Regions from separate parts of the Mesorhizobium sp. IMUNJ 23232 genome, predicted to be linked through region 2. Evidence: predicted binding sites of a transcription regulator. Region 2 holds the regulator's gene; each other region holds the start of a gene.
What was found. The regulator PhoB, encoded in region 2, activates phosphate uptake and scavenging genes when phosphate is short. The targets are predictions, from matches to a motif close to TGTCATNNANCTGTCAT.

Region 1 (4,407 bases), on a different contig from region 2:
GCCGTGGTCAAGCGCAACGACACGCGACGCGACGGCCAGCAGCGCCGGGTCGTGTGTGGCGACCACCACGGTCTTGCGCTCCGCCTGCGCCAGATCCCGCAGCGTCGCGACGACGCGCGCACATGACGCGCCGTCGAGACTGGCCGTGGGCTCGTCGGCGAACACCACCTCCGGATCGAACAGCAGGGCGCGGGCAATCGCCACGCGCTGCTGTTCGCCGCGTGACAGCAACGAGACGCGCTTGCGGTCGCGCGGCACGCCGAAACGGTCCAGCAATGCCTCGGCGCGCCCGTGCAGCCCTTTTACCGAAAGACTGGAGAACCAGCCGGGCGTCAGCACATTGTCGAGCGGGCTCAATTCGTCGATCAAGTGGAAATTCTGGAAGACGAAGCCGGCATTCTGCCGCCGCCAGCGGTCGCGGGCGCCCTCGCCCATCGCGGCCAGATCTGCGCCAGCCCAGGCGACATGCCCGGCGGACGGCACGAGCAGGCCGCTGAGAAGATAGAGCAGCGTCGATTTTCCGGACCCGGAGGGCCCGGCAAGCGCCAGCAGTTCGCCCGGCTCCAGCCGCAGATGCGGGACATCGACGATGGTCTGGATTTCCCGCCTGCCGGTCCGCACGTCGAAACGCAGGCCGCGGGCCTCCCCGGCAAGTCCGACCATGGATGACTCAGAGCTTTTCGTAACGCACGTCCATCAGGCGCACGTAACTGACAAAACCTGTCTCGGCATCGGTCTTGAAGCCGGTCTCAAGGCGCCCCTGGACACGGATCAGGTCGGTGTAGCGTACGACACGCAACGAGCCCTGCGCATGGGCGAGCACGATGTCGTCGGGCCATTGCGCCTCGCTTTCGCAGAAGGGGCAGGTGGACATGGGAAGCTTGGTCAGCACGAAGAAATCGATCTCCGGCTTCAGCGGCGGCGCCATATAGCCGATCATCTCGACCTCGGCGCCTTCCAGCGACTTCGCCTTGTCGGTGAGGTCGTTGCCGCGGATATAGAGCTCGCGGAATTTCAGGGTCGGAACGGCAGCCGCGGCCTCCGCGCCGGTCGCAAGCGGCCATGCGGCGGCCAAGGCCATCGCGGAAAGCATGTCGCGTCGGTTCATCGCCATCTCCCCTTCTGCTGTCAGTGCCTCATTTGCAAAGGCGATCGGCGCCGGTCGAAACCGGCGCCGAATCTAGCGTTCAAAATCGGCCGAAGCCAATCAGTTCGAAGCCTGCTTCTGCGGCTTGGCGGCCATATCGGTCGCCTTGGCGATGACGTGATAAATCAGGTTCTGCTCGACGATACCCTGGAACAGGTGAGCCCACGGGCCTTGCGCCAGAATGGCAACGTCGTCGCCGGCATGGGTCTCGCTCTCGCCGAGCGGAACCAGCGCCTGCTGCAGGAAGTCCGGATCCTGGGTGTCGACATTGGTAAGGTCGACGCGCGGCTCGTCGAGCTTGGCGCCGGGGCCGTTCATGTAGCCGAGCGTGGTGTAGGGCTTCTTGTCGTCGCCGGTGCCGGCGATGCCGAGGATCGGGTTGTTGCGCTTCGGATAACCAGCGATCGAGAAGACGTGGCTGTGGTCGGCGGTGACGATGATCAGCGTCTCTTCCGGGTTCACCTTGTCGTAGGCAGCCTTCACGGCGTCCGAGAGGGCGACGGTGTCCTCAAGCGCGCGATAAGCATTGCCGGCATGGTGGGCGTGGTCGATGCGGCCGGCCTCGACCATCAGCACGTAGCCGTCGGCGTTGGTGGACAGCACGTCGATGGCCTTGGTGGTCATCTCGGCCAGCGACGGCTCGCCGCCCTTGTCCTTCTCGCGGTCGGTCTCGTACTGCATGTGGCTGCGCTCGAACAGGCCGAAGAGATGGCCGGTCTTCGACGCGTCGACGGCGTCGAACTCCGCCTTGTTCCACACATAGGCGCCGTCATTGTATTTGGCCTGCCATTCCTTGACGAGGTCGCGACCGTCGGTGCGGGCGCCGGTCTTGTCGGCGGCTTCCGGATCCGCCTGCTCCTTCAGCATGAAGTTGGAGCGGCCGCCGCCGAGGATCACCTCAAAACCGTTGCCGGCCGGCCAGTCGATCAACTGCGCGGCGATGTCCTTGCAGCCGCCAGCCTTGTCGGCGTCGGAAAGCTGCGAGTCGTTCTCCAAGTCACGGTTGGCGGCCTTGGCATAGGTGGCGGCCGGGGTCGCATGGGTGACGCGGGCCGTCGAGACGACGCCGGTCGACATCCCTGCGGCTTCGGCCTGCTCGAAGATCGTGGTGGCTTCGGCGCCCTTCACGCTGGCGCAGTCCTTGTACTTGACCGCCTGCGTGACGCCGACGGTGCCGTTGACCGACTTGACGCCGGTGACCATGGCGGTCGCGGTCGGAGCCGAGTCGGCGACCTGCGAGTCATGGGTGTAGGTCTTGGAAAGCGCTGCGTAGGGCAGCAGGGTTTCGAACGACAGCGAATTGCTTTCACCGTCGACGCCCTTCTGCTGGCCGTCGAAAATGCGGGCCGCCGTGATGGTCGGGATCGACATGCCGTCGCCGACGAACAGGATCACGTTCTTGGCCTTGCCGGTGTTCGGCTTGATCGCCATGATCTTGTCCAGCGCCGCCTGCGCGGCGACATAATAGCTGTCCTGAACCTGCTTGACGGGGGACTGCGCGAAAGCCGGTGCCGCGATGGCCAGCACCGACACGCCCGTGACGGTTGCTCGTGCAAGCTTTTTCATAAAACGCCTCTCCGATAATTGGGCCGCTTCCCCGCGGCCGTTCTACATTCCCCTTCGCTCTTATGGAGGTTGCATAACAATCATGTGTCACGGCTCAAGAATTTGACTGCCTTACTCATATTTAAGGTCGCGGCCTGAGTTCGCGGGATGGCCGGCCGGCGGCGCACCGATCGTGCAACAGATTGAGAGGATCGTGCATTGATCCCCATGGCAAGCGGGACATCTAATATGTCACCGAGCGGTACGCAGACCACGGAGGCTCAAGCCATGATCAATTTCACCCTCAACGGCAGCAAGAAGAGTTTCGACGGCGACCCGGACACGCCGCTGCTCTGGGTCATCCGCGACTTCGAGAAGCTGACCGGCACCAAATATGGCTGCGGGGTCGCGCAATGCGGCGCCTGCACCGTGCATCTCGACGGCTCGACCCGCCGCTCCTGCATCACGCCGATCTCGACGGTCGACGGCTCGGAGGTGATCACCATCGAGGGCATTTCCGGCGCCGAGGCCGAGGCCGTGCACAAGGCCTGGCTGGCGCTCGACGTGCCGCAATGCGGCTATTGCCAGTCCGGCCAGATCATGTCGGCGGTGGCGCTGCTGCAACTGACGCCGAAGCCGACGGACGAGGACATAGACGGGGCGATGGCCGGCAATATCTGCCGCTGCGCCACCTATCAACGCATCCGGCAGGCGATCAAGGACGCCGCCGACACGATGGAGGGCTGAGCCATGACTTTCCAGTCCATCACCACCACCCGCCGCGCCTTCCTGCAGGGAGCCGGCCTCGTAATCGGCATCGCTGTCGCGCCGAAAGCCTTTGCGGCAAGCGTTTCGCAAGGCGTGCCCGCCGGCGGCGGCTCCGCCCTGCCGCAGATGAACGCCTTCGTGAAGGTCGGCACTGACGATACCGTGACGATTCTTTCCAAGCACATCGAATTCGGCCAGGGGCCGTTCACCGGATTGGCCACGCTGATCGCCGAGGAACTCGACGCCGACTGGAGCCAGATGCGCGCCGTGCATTCTCCCGCCGACGACAAGGTCTACGCCAACCTGATGTTCGGGCTGCAAGGCACCGGCGGCTCCTCGGCCATCGCCAATTCCTACGAGCAGTACCGCACCGCCGGCGCCACGGCCCGCGCCATGCTGGTGGCCGCCGCAGCCGAGGAATGGGGCGTGCCCGCCACCGAGATCACCGTCTCGAAGGGCCGCATCAAGCACGCCGCCAGTGGCAAGGAAAGCGGTTTTGGCGCGCTGGCCGACAACGCCGCGCAGCAGACGCCCCCGGCCGAGCCGAAGCTCAAGGACCCCAAGGACTTCCTGCTGATTGGCCACGACCTGCCGAAGCTGGACACGGTGGAAAAATCGACCGGCAAGGCGATCTACACGCTCGACGTTCTTGCCGACAACATGCTGGTCGCGGTTGTAGCGCATGCCGGCCATTTCGGCGCAACGGTAAAATCCTTCGACGATGCCGAGGCACGCAAGGTGCCGGGCGTCGTCGACGTCAAGCAGGTGTCGCAAGGCGTCGCCGTCTATGCCGACAACACGTTCGCGGCGCTCAAAGGCCGTGCCGCGCTGAAAATCGAGTGGGATCTTTCGAAGGCGGAAACCCGTTCCAGCAGCGAGCTTACCGCCGATTTCGCGAAGAAATTCTCGGAGAAAGGGCTGGAGGCCGCCAATCGCGGCGACGTCGG
Region 2 (4,407 bases):
CGCTTCCTCGCTTCTCGTCGAGATGAACGGTGGAACGGTCAAGCTCACGCAACTCGCGAAGGGCGCCGATGGCGGAGTGGCTGCGAAAGGCCTGGTTCTTAAAAAGCTGTCGGGCACCGCACCCGCGGCGAACGGCACCGCCTCTCTGCGGATTATCGACATGCCGGAAAGCTCGCGCAAGATTTCCGACAAGGAGATCGTGTGGCTCGATGCCCTCAAGGCGCAGAACCTCGTCGAGAGCCGGTTCAACTCGATCTTCTTTTTTTCCGGCGCCAGCCGCGAACCCGAGCTTGCCGGCGTTTGGGGCGCTATCGTCGGTTCGTTTCTCACCATGGTCGTGACGCTGGCGATCGCTTTCCCGATCGGCGTCGCCGCCGCGATCTATCTGGAGGAATTCGCGCCGAAGAACCGGTGGACGACCCTCATCGAGGTCAACATCAACAATCTCGCCGCCGTTCCCTCGATCGTCTACGGCCTGCTCGGACTTGCCGTGTTCCTGAATTTCTTCGGCCTGCCGCGCTCGGCGCCGCTTGTCGGCGGCATGGTGCTGGCGCTGATGACGCTGCCGATCATCATCATCGCGTCGCGCGCCTCCATCCGAGCGGTGCCGCCGTCGATCCGCGAAGCGGCGCTGGGCATCGGCGCGTCGAAGGTTCAGACTGTGTTCCATCATGTGCTGCCGCTGGCGATGCCGGGCATCATGACCGGCACGATCCTTGGCATGGCGCATGCGCTCGGCGAGACGGCGCCGCTGCTGATGATCGGCATGGTTGCCTTCATCGTCGACATACCCGGCGGATTCACCGACCCGGCGACGATTCTGCCTGTGCAGATATTTATGTGGGCGGATTTTCCGGAGCCCGGGTTCCAGCAGAAGACATCCGCCGCGATTCTCATCTTGCTGGCGTTCCTGATCGTGATGAACGCCATAGCTGTCATCCTGCGCAAGCGCTTCGAGCGCCGCTGGTAAGGGGTAGAGGGACATGAACATCATGACGGAAGCCAAGGTCGAGCAGAAGCTTCGGGACCAGTCGGTCGGTCCGGCGATCAAGGTAAAGGGCGAGAAGGTCACCGTTCATTACGGCCAGAAGCAGGCGCTGTTCGACGTCAATCTCGACGTGCGCGAAAACCAGGTGACGGCGCTGATCGGCCCGTCGGGGTGCGGCAAGTCGACCTTCCTGCGCTGCCTCAATCGCATGAACGACACGATCCCGATCTGCCGCGTCGGCGGCAACATCACCCTCGATGGCGAGAACATCTACGACCCGAGGATCGACGTGGTCGAATTGCGCGCCCGCGTCGGCATGGTGTTCCAGAAACCCAACCCGTTCCCGAAGTCGATCTACGAGAATGTCGCCTACGGCCCGAAGATCCACGGCCTCAGCAAGAGCAAGGCCGATCTCGACGGCATCGTTGAATCCAGTCTGCAGAAGGCGGCGATCTGGAATGAGGTCAAGGATCGTCTGCACGAGCCCGGCACCGGGCTTTCCGGCGGCCAGCAGCAGCGCCTCTGCATCGCCCGCGCCATCGCCGTGTCGCCGGAAGTCATCCTGATGGACGAACCCTGCTCGGCGCTCGACCCGATCGCCACCGCCAAGGTGGAGGAGCTGATCGACGAATTGCGCGCCAACTACACGATCGTCATCGTGACGCACTCGATGCAGCAGGCGGCGCGCGTGTCGCAACGCACCGCCATGTTCCATCTGGGCTACCTGGTCGAGGAAGGGGCGACGGACAAGATGTTCACCAACCCCGACGACAAGCGCACGCAGGACTATATTACCGGCCGCTTCGGCTGATCCGGCTCAAGGAACACGAGAATGCGCGAACATACCGTTGCCTCGTTCGACGAGGATCTGGAACAGATCGACCAGTTGATCCGCGACATGGCCGATCTGTCGAGCTCGATGGTCGGCGATTCGATCCGGGCGCTGCTGCACACCGACACGGCAGCGGCGCAGCGGATCATTTCCGAAGACACCGTCATGGACGCCAAGCAGCGCGAGCTGGATGACCGGGCTATCACCTTGATCGCCAAGCGCCAGCCGATGGCGCAGGATTTGCGCGCCGTGTTGGGCGCCATCCGCATGGCCGGCGACCTCGAGCGCATCGGCGATCTCGCCAAGAATGTAGCCAAGCGCGTTGGCGCGATCGGCGAGGGCGCCACGCCGCGCGGTCTGTCGCACGGCATCGACGACATGGCGACGCTGGTGCTCGCCCAGATCAGCGGTGTGATTGCCGCCTATACCGGACGCAAGCCGGACGAACTCGACAGGCTGCGCGCCGAAGACGAGAAGATCGACCTCAAATACACTTCGGTGTTCCGCGAATTGCTGACCTACATGATGGAAGACCCGCGCAACATCACCACCTGCACGCATCTGCTGTTCTGCGCCAAGAATCTGGAGCGCATCGGCGACCACGTGACCAACATTGCGGAAAACGCCTATTATGTGCTGACCGGCTCGCAGCTTCCGGCGAACCGCCCGAAACTCGACGAGACGGCGACGACCGTCCTCGCCGAATAATTTCAAGCGAGGTGCGATGATCGCTCCGAAGGTCATGGTGGTCGAGGACGAAGAACCGCTCGGCGTCCTCCTCCGCTACAATCTGGAATCGGAAGGTTATCAGGTCGAGGTCGTCATGCGCGGCGACGAGGCTGAGATACGGCTCCAGGAAAACGTGCCGGACCTGCTGGTGCTCGACTGGATGCTGCCGGCCGTCTCCGGCATCGAGCTCTGTCGGCGGCTCAGGATGCGGCCGGAGACCGAGCGGCTGCCTATCATCATGCTGACGGCGCGCGGCGAGGAGAGCGACCGGGTGCGCGGGCTGGCCACCGGCGCCGACGACTATCTGGTAAAACCGTTCTCGACGCCGGAATTCGTGGCGCGGGTGAAAGCGCTGCTGCGGCGCGCCAAGCCGGAGGTGCTGTCCTCGGTGCTGAAGGTCGGCGACATCGTGCTCGACCGCGAATCGCACCGGGTCTACCGCAAGAAGAGCGAGATCAGGCTTGGGCCGACCGAGTTCCGGCTGCTGGAATTCATGATGCGGCATCCCGGCCGGGTATTCTCGCGCGGGCAACTGCTCGACAATGTCTGGGGCGAGACGATCTACATCGACGAGCGCACCGTCGACGTGCATGTCGGACGGCTGCGCAAGGCGGTGAACACCGGCCGCCTGCCTGACGTCATCCGCACCGTGCGCGGCGCCGGCTACTCCATAAGCGAAGAATGATTGCCCATCCCGTCGCGGTTTCGCGGCGGGCGTCATTCTCGCGCAATCTTCTTCCCCGACAGTGCGCGGCGCGCTCCCGGCCGGCATTAGCGTTTTGTTATCCTTAATTCGATACTTTGGCAGGCATGAAGCCTGCGGGAAACCATATGCAAATCCTGTCCAAGAATCGGAACATCGCCGAGATGGACGCCCTCATGGATGCCCAGGACGACCGCAAGACAAAACTCGTCGACCGGCGCGCCATCCAGGAATCGGTTTCGTATCTAAGAAGTCACGGCTTCGACGCCGAAGAGGTCCAGCGCTGCCTGGTGCGGTATTTCTACGTCGACCTCGACCTGCTCAACGAAGCGCTGACGGAACACTAACCGCCTCGGCGGTCTCAGCGAGATCAATGTGGCCGGCTCTGGCCAGGTGTCTTGGCGCTGACATCGACGCCGATATGCGGCGGCGGAGCGCGATGGACCTTCCGGCGTCGTGTAGCCCTTGCGACAGCCTTGTCTTCGCTGCTGTTTTCCTCGACCAGCCGGCGGCCAATTCGATAGGCCACATATCCGGCCAGCGCGGCGGCGGCCAAACCGAAGCGGGTCATTTCATTGTCCTCCGTCTTTTTGGCTTTCCTGAAGATGCATCTGCCGGAACGGGTTCGGCTTCAGCGTCGGGCGCCATGTATTTTGCGGCGAGCCGTGTCGCCACCACCGCCAGACCGAGCCGGACAAGCCATTTGATCATCGAAAAATCTCCATTCGCTCCAGCGGAAACTCGCATGTGCGAGAAGAAGTTCCGGGATGATCGTCCGGCGCTTGGGACTCCCTTCTTGACCTGGCAAAGATTGCCGTGCGACTTTTCTGCCACCCGCGCGTTGAACCAGCCAACGGAGGAAGACCCGATGGCGAAGACAGCGAAGCAAGAAGGCCAGTTGGCGGCAGGCCAGGAACTCGAGGTTAAGCATCTGGCGGAAACGACCGACCTCTCGCCACGCCAGGCGCGCGAACTTCTGAAGCGCCACGGCAACGATTGGGAAAAGATCCGCAAGGAAGCGGAAACGTTCAAGGCCGAGGGGTAAGACATGGCGGGCTTCGAAGGACGCACCGCCGATCCGCCAATCTCGGAGGGAGCCCGCCTTCTTCTTGGTCCAGCCGCGAATTAGGGGCGATAACGGCCGCGAACCGCGCT
Region 3 (4,407 bases), on a different contig from region 2:
GAGGCGGACGGCACGAAATATCGCTTGCTCGGCATCGGCGTCAGCGACCTTTCCGACGACGGCCGCGCCGATCCGCCTGACCTGATCGACGAGCAAGCGCGCAAGCGGGCGATGGCCGAAGGCGCGATCGACACGCTGCGCGACAAGTTCGGCCGCAAGGCGGTGGAGACCGGCTATACGTTCGGGACTGGGCATCGCGGCCGCCCGTTGCGCCCGGGCGAAGACGACGACGCGCCGGAGGTGCAGCATCCGTGGGAGCGCACTTAGGAGCAACCAAAGTCGGATCGAGCGTCAGTCAAATGGTGGATTGACGGCATCGCACCAGACATTCGGGAACAAGGCGTGAAGGCGACGGCGAGCCGATTGCCCGAGGAATCGCCGCACGCTACAGTCGCTGCAATGTTTCGAAAGGAGATGATTGCCATGGTCACACGCGGGTTTGGCAGCCGGCAGCCGCCAGGCGAAACGTCCAACCGGCTTCCACCGGGCCAATATCTCACCGAGGACTTTCCGGTGCTGTCGGCCGGACCGACGCCGCGCGTAAAAGCCGAGGACTGGAGTTTTACACTGAAGATCGGACCGAAACCCGTGGCGAAATGGAGTTGGGACGAGTTCGGCCGCCTGCCGATCAGCCGCATGACCCGCGACATCCATTGCGTCACCGCTTGGTCGAAGTTCGACACCCATTGGGAGGGCGTGCTGGTCGACGACATTTTTGCCGAGGCCGGCATCGAGACGCCTAAACCTTACACGCTGGCGCATTCCTTCGACGGTTACACGACCAACGTGCCGACGGCCGATCTTGTCGGCGGCAAGGCGATGGTGGCGATCCGCTACGAGGGTAAGCCGATCCCCGCCGACCATGGCGGGCCGGCGCGGCTGCTGGTGCCGCATCTCTATTTCTGGAAATCGGCAAAGTGGATCGACGGGCTGCAGTTCATCGACCAGGACACCGGCGGTTTCTGGGAACTGCGCGGCTACCACATCTATGGCGACCCCTGGCGCGAGCAGCGCTACACGGATGACTGACGCCGCCGCGCCGGGCGGCGCTCCGCCGGTCCGCTGGCAGCCGGCGACGATCGCCAAAATCGTCCGGCGGACGCCGCGTGTCATCAGCTTTTTCTTCCGCCCGCAAAAACCCTTCGCCTGGCGGCCCGGCCAGCATGCCGACGTGCGGCTGACGGCCCCGGACGGTTACACCGCGCAGCGCAGCTATTCGATCGCCAACATCGCGGAAGACGGCGAGGAGGTCGAACTTGCCATCGAGCGCCTCGACGACGGCGAAGTCTCGTCCTTCTTCCACGACGTGGCGGCAGTCGGCGACGAGATCGAGCTGAAAGGGCCTCTCGGCGGCCATTTCGTCTGGACGGTCGAGGACAGCGGCCCGCTGCTGCTGGTCGGCGGCGGCTCCGGCGTCGTGCCGCTGATGAGCATGCTGCGCCACCGCGCCGCGCGGGAATCAAGCGTGCCGGCCGCCCTGCTCTACTCGTCGCGCAACTGGGACGAGGTGATTTTTCGCGACGAACTGCTGGTACTCGACGCCCAAGGCGGCGGCTTCGCCCTGACGTTCGCGATCACGCGCGAGGCGGCTAGGCGCGCGCAGGATTTGTCGCGTCGTATCGATCCGACGGCGGTCCAAATAGTGCTCGCCGGGCTTCCCGCCACCCCGTCGCACGCCTTCGTCTGCGGCAACAACGCCTTCGTCTCGACCGCAGCCGACGCGCTCGTCGCCACCGGCATCGCCCCCGACCGGATCAGGACGGAGCGCTACGGGCAGTAACGCCGTCTGCTTGCGCACGACTGCGCCCGGTTCCCGGCTGCATCACACCGCTGTTGTCGAACCGTCATTTTGCTGTGGCAGAGACTCCGGCAGCCAGCCCGGAGCCCGCAAATGACCGACCGCCAGAAAACCCGCCAGCGTCCTACCCGCCGCCAGAATTTCGGCCAGACCTACGGGTCGGTGCTGGCCGAGGGCGTCAGCCGGCGCGCCGTGCTGAAAGGTTTTTTCGCCTCGACCGCATTGGCCGCGATCGGCTCCGCTTCTGTGCCGAGCGTCGCGAAGGCTGCTGCGGAAAGCGTCTCCACTCTGAAGTTCGCAGAACTGACCCGAGTACGCGACAATACCGACCATTGGCCGGAAGGGTATGAGCGGCAAATTCTGCTGCGCTGGGGCGACGCGCTGTTTCCCGACAGCCCGGTCTTCGATCTCGCGACCCTCGACGGTCCCGCAGCCGAACGCCAGTTCGGCTACAACAACGATTTCACCGCCTTCATCCCGCTGCCGCATGGTTCGCAAAGCTCGGACCACGGCCTGCTGGTGGTCAGCCACGAATATGTCGATCCCTACCTGATGTTCCCCGGTCTCACCGACGAGGATTTTCGCGAAAAGCTGACCGACGCGCAGATCCGCGCGATCATGGCCGCGACAGGCGTCAGCATCGTCGAGGTCAGGCGCAATGGCGCCTCTTGGGAAGTGGTGAAGGACGGCCAATACAACCGCCGCATCCATATGGGCACCGAGATGGCGATCTCCGGCCCGGCGGCGGGCGACGACCGCTTGAAGACCAAGGCCGACCCGACCGGCAAAATCGTCTTCGGCACGATCTCCAACTGCAATGGCGGCATCGCCCCCTGGGGCACGATGCTGTCAGGCGAGGAAGGCGCGATGGACGTCTTCGCCGGCGACTACAAGACGCTGCCCAACCAGGACTTGGTCGAGCGCCAGGGCTGGGATGAGGAAGAGAACGATCTCTATTCGGTGTCGCGGCTGGAGCCGCGCTTCAAGTTCGAGGAAGATCCGAACGAGTGGATGAAATTCGACTGGGTGGTCGAGATCGACCCATTCGACCCCGCCGCCAAGCCGGTGAAGCGCACCGCGCTCGGCCGCTTCACCCATGAAGGCGCGCAGGTCGCGTTGGCGCCCGACGGCCGCGTCGTCATCTACATGGGCGACGACGACGATTTCGAATATCTCTACCGCTTTGTCACCCGCGATCCGTACAACGCCAACGACCGCGTTGCCAACAAGGACCTGCTCGACAACGGCACGCTGTCGGTCGCGAAATTCGCCAGCGACGGCTCGGTCGAGTGGCTGCCGCTGGTCGCCGGCCAAGGGCCGCTCACCGCCGAAGCCGGCTTTGCCACCCAGGCCGACGTGGTGCTCAACACGCGCACCGCCGCCGACCTGCTCGGCGCGACGCCGATGGACGGTCCGGAAGGGTTCATTCCGCACACCGGCACAGGCAAACTCTACGTAGCGATGACCGAGAACGAAGATCGCCTGCCGGCAGGCGGCGGCGACGAGAGCGAGACGGTCAACGTTGCCAATCCGCGCGGCCCGAATCCCAACGGCCATTTGCTGGAACTCGTACCCCCCGGCGCGCCGGACAAGCCGGACCATGCGGCGGAAAAGTTTGCGTGGGACGTGTTCGTGCTTTGCGGCGACCCGGCCGTGCCCGCCGACGAATGCCGCTACCATCCCGACACATCAGCCAATGGCTGGTTCACCGATCCGGACAATATCGGCGTCGACCCGGCCGGCCGCATCTGGGTGACCACCGACGGCCCGCCGCCGGAAGACCTTGCCGACGCGCTCTACGCGATGGATACGGAAGGCCCCGGCCGGGCGCTGCCGAAACTGTTCTACATCCCGCCGGTCGGATCGGAATGCTGCTCGCCCGCCTTCACGCCGGACGGAACGACGCTGTTCGTATCGATCCAGCATCCGGGTGCGCTGCGGCTCGGCGACAATGAGGATGCGACCTCGGTCGCCGACGCCGGCACCAACTGGCCGGACTTTTCCGATGGCATGCCGGCGCGCCCGTCACTGGTGGTGATAACCAAACAGAGCAACGGTGTGATTGGGAGCTGACGGCTGCCGGGCGGATCGGCACCTTCCGATCCGCAAATCCCTATACCAATTCCACCTCGACCACGCCGGGCACGGCCCGCATCGCCGACGCCACCTGTGGCGAGATGCGGTAGCCGCCCGGCAGCGATACCTCGACTTCGCCGCGCGCGTCGTCCTTGAGCACGATGAAGCTGACCTGCCCGTCGCCCTTGACGCCGAGCTGGCCGGCCAGCGTGTTCAGCGGCGCGGCGTCGCGGACGTAGATGCGCAGCGCCTTCTGCACGCGGCTCGCCTCGTCCTCCAGCGATTGCGCCGTCTGGATGCGCAGGTTGACGCCCTCCGGCCGGTCTTCGGCCTGGACCGTCAGCACCACCGAGCGGCCGGGTTCGAACAGGTCGCGATACTGCGCCAGCGTCTCCGAAAACATCACCGCCTCGTACTGGCCGGTCTGGTCGGAGAACATGACGACGCCCATCTTGTTGCCAGTGCGGGTTTTTCGCTCCTGCTTCGAGGTCACCGTGCCGGCCAGCCGGCCAGCGGTCGCGCCGCGCTTCACC

Region 1: the regulator PhoB is predicted to act here: its motif matches at 2,787-2,803, upstream of ACH196_RS07720 (alkaline phosphatase).
Region 3: the regulator PhoB is predicted to act here: its motif matches at 1,832-1,848, upstream of ACH196_RS19580 (PhoX family protein).

Annotation. Positions count from the first base shown of each region.
Region 1 is NZ_JBIRCY010000008.1:4,617-9,023, reverse strand. Features, by position in the region: gene ACH196_RS07730 (ABC transporter ATP-binding protein) at 1-663, opposite strand, end outside; gene ACH196_RS07725 (hypothetical protein) at 671-1,108, opposite strand; gene ACH196_RS07720 (alkaline phosphatase) at 1,208-2,713, opposite strand; gene ACH196_RS07715 ((2Fe-2S)-binding protein) at 2,981-3,439, shown strand; gene ACH196_RS07710 (molybdopterin cofactor-binding domain-containing protein) at 3,443-4,407, shown strand, end outside.
Region 2 is NZ_JBIRCY010000001.1:75,565-79,971, forward strand. Features, by position in the region: gene pstA (phosphate ABC transporter permease PstA) at 1-970, shown strand, start outside; gene pstB (phosphate ABC transporter ATP-binding protein PstB) at 984-1,799, shown strand; gene phoU (phosphate signaling complex protein PhoU) at 1,821-2,528, shown strand; gene phoB (phosphate regulon transcriptional regulator PhoB) at 2,545-3,234, shown strand; gene ACH196_RS00425 (hypothetical protein) at 3,381-3,599, shown strand; gene ACH196_RS00430 (hypothetical protein) at 3,692-4,297, shown strand.
Region 3 is NZ_JBIRCY010000027.1:21,280-25,686, reverse strand. Features, by position in the region: gene ACH196_RS19595 (DNA polymerase IV) at 1-267, shown strand, start outside; gene ACH196_RS19590 (sulfite oxidase-like oxidoreductase) at 424-1,029, shown strand; gene ACH196_RS19585 (ferredoxin reductase) at 1,022-1,780, shown strand; gene ACH196_RS19580 (PhoX family protein) at 1,892-3,871, shown strand; gene dnaE (DNA polymerase III subunit alpha) at 3,912-4,407, opposite strand, start outside.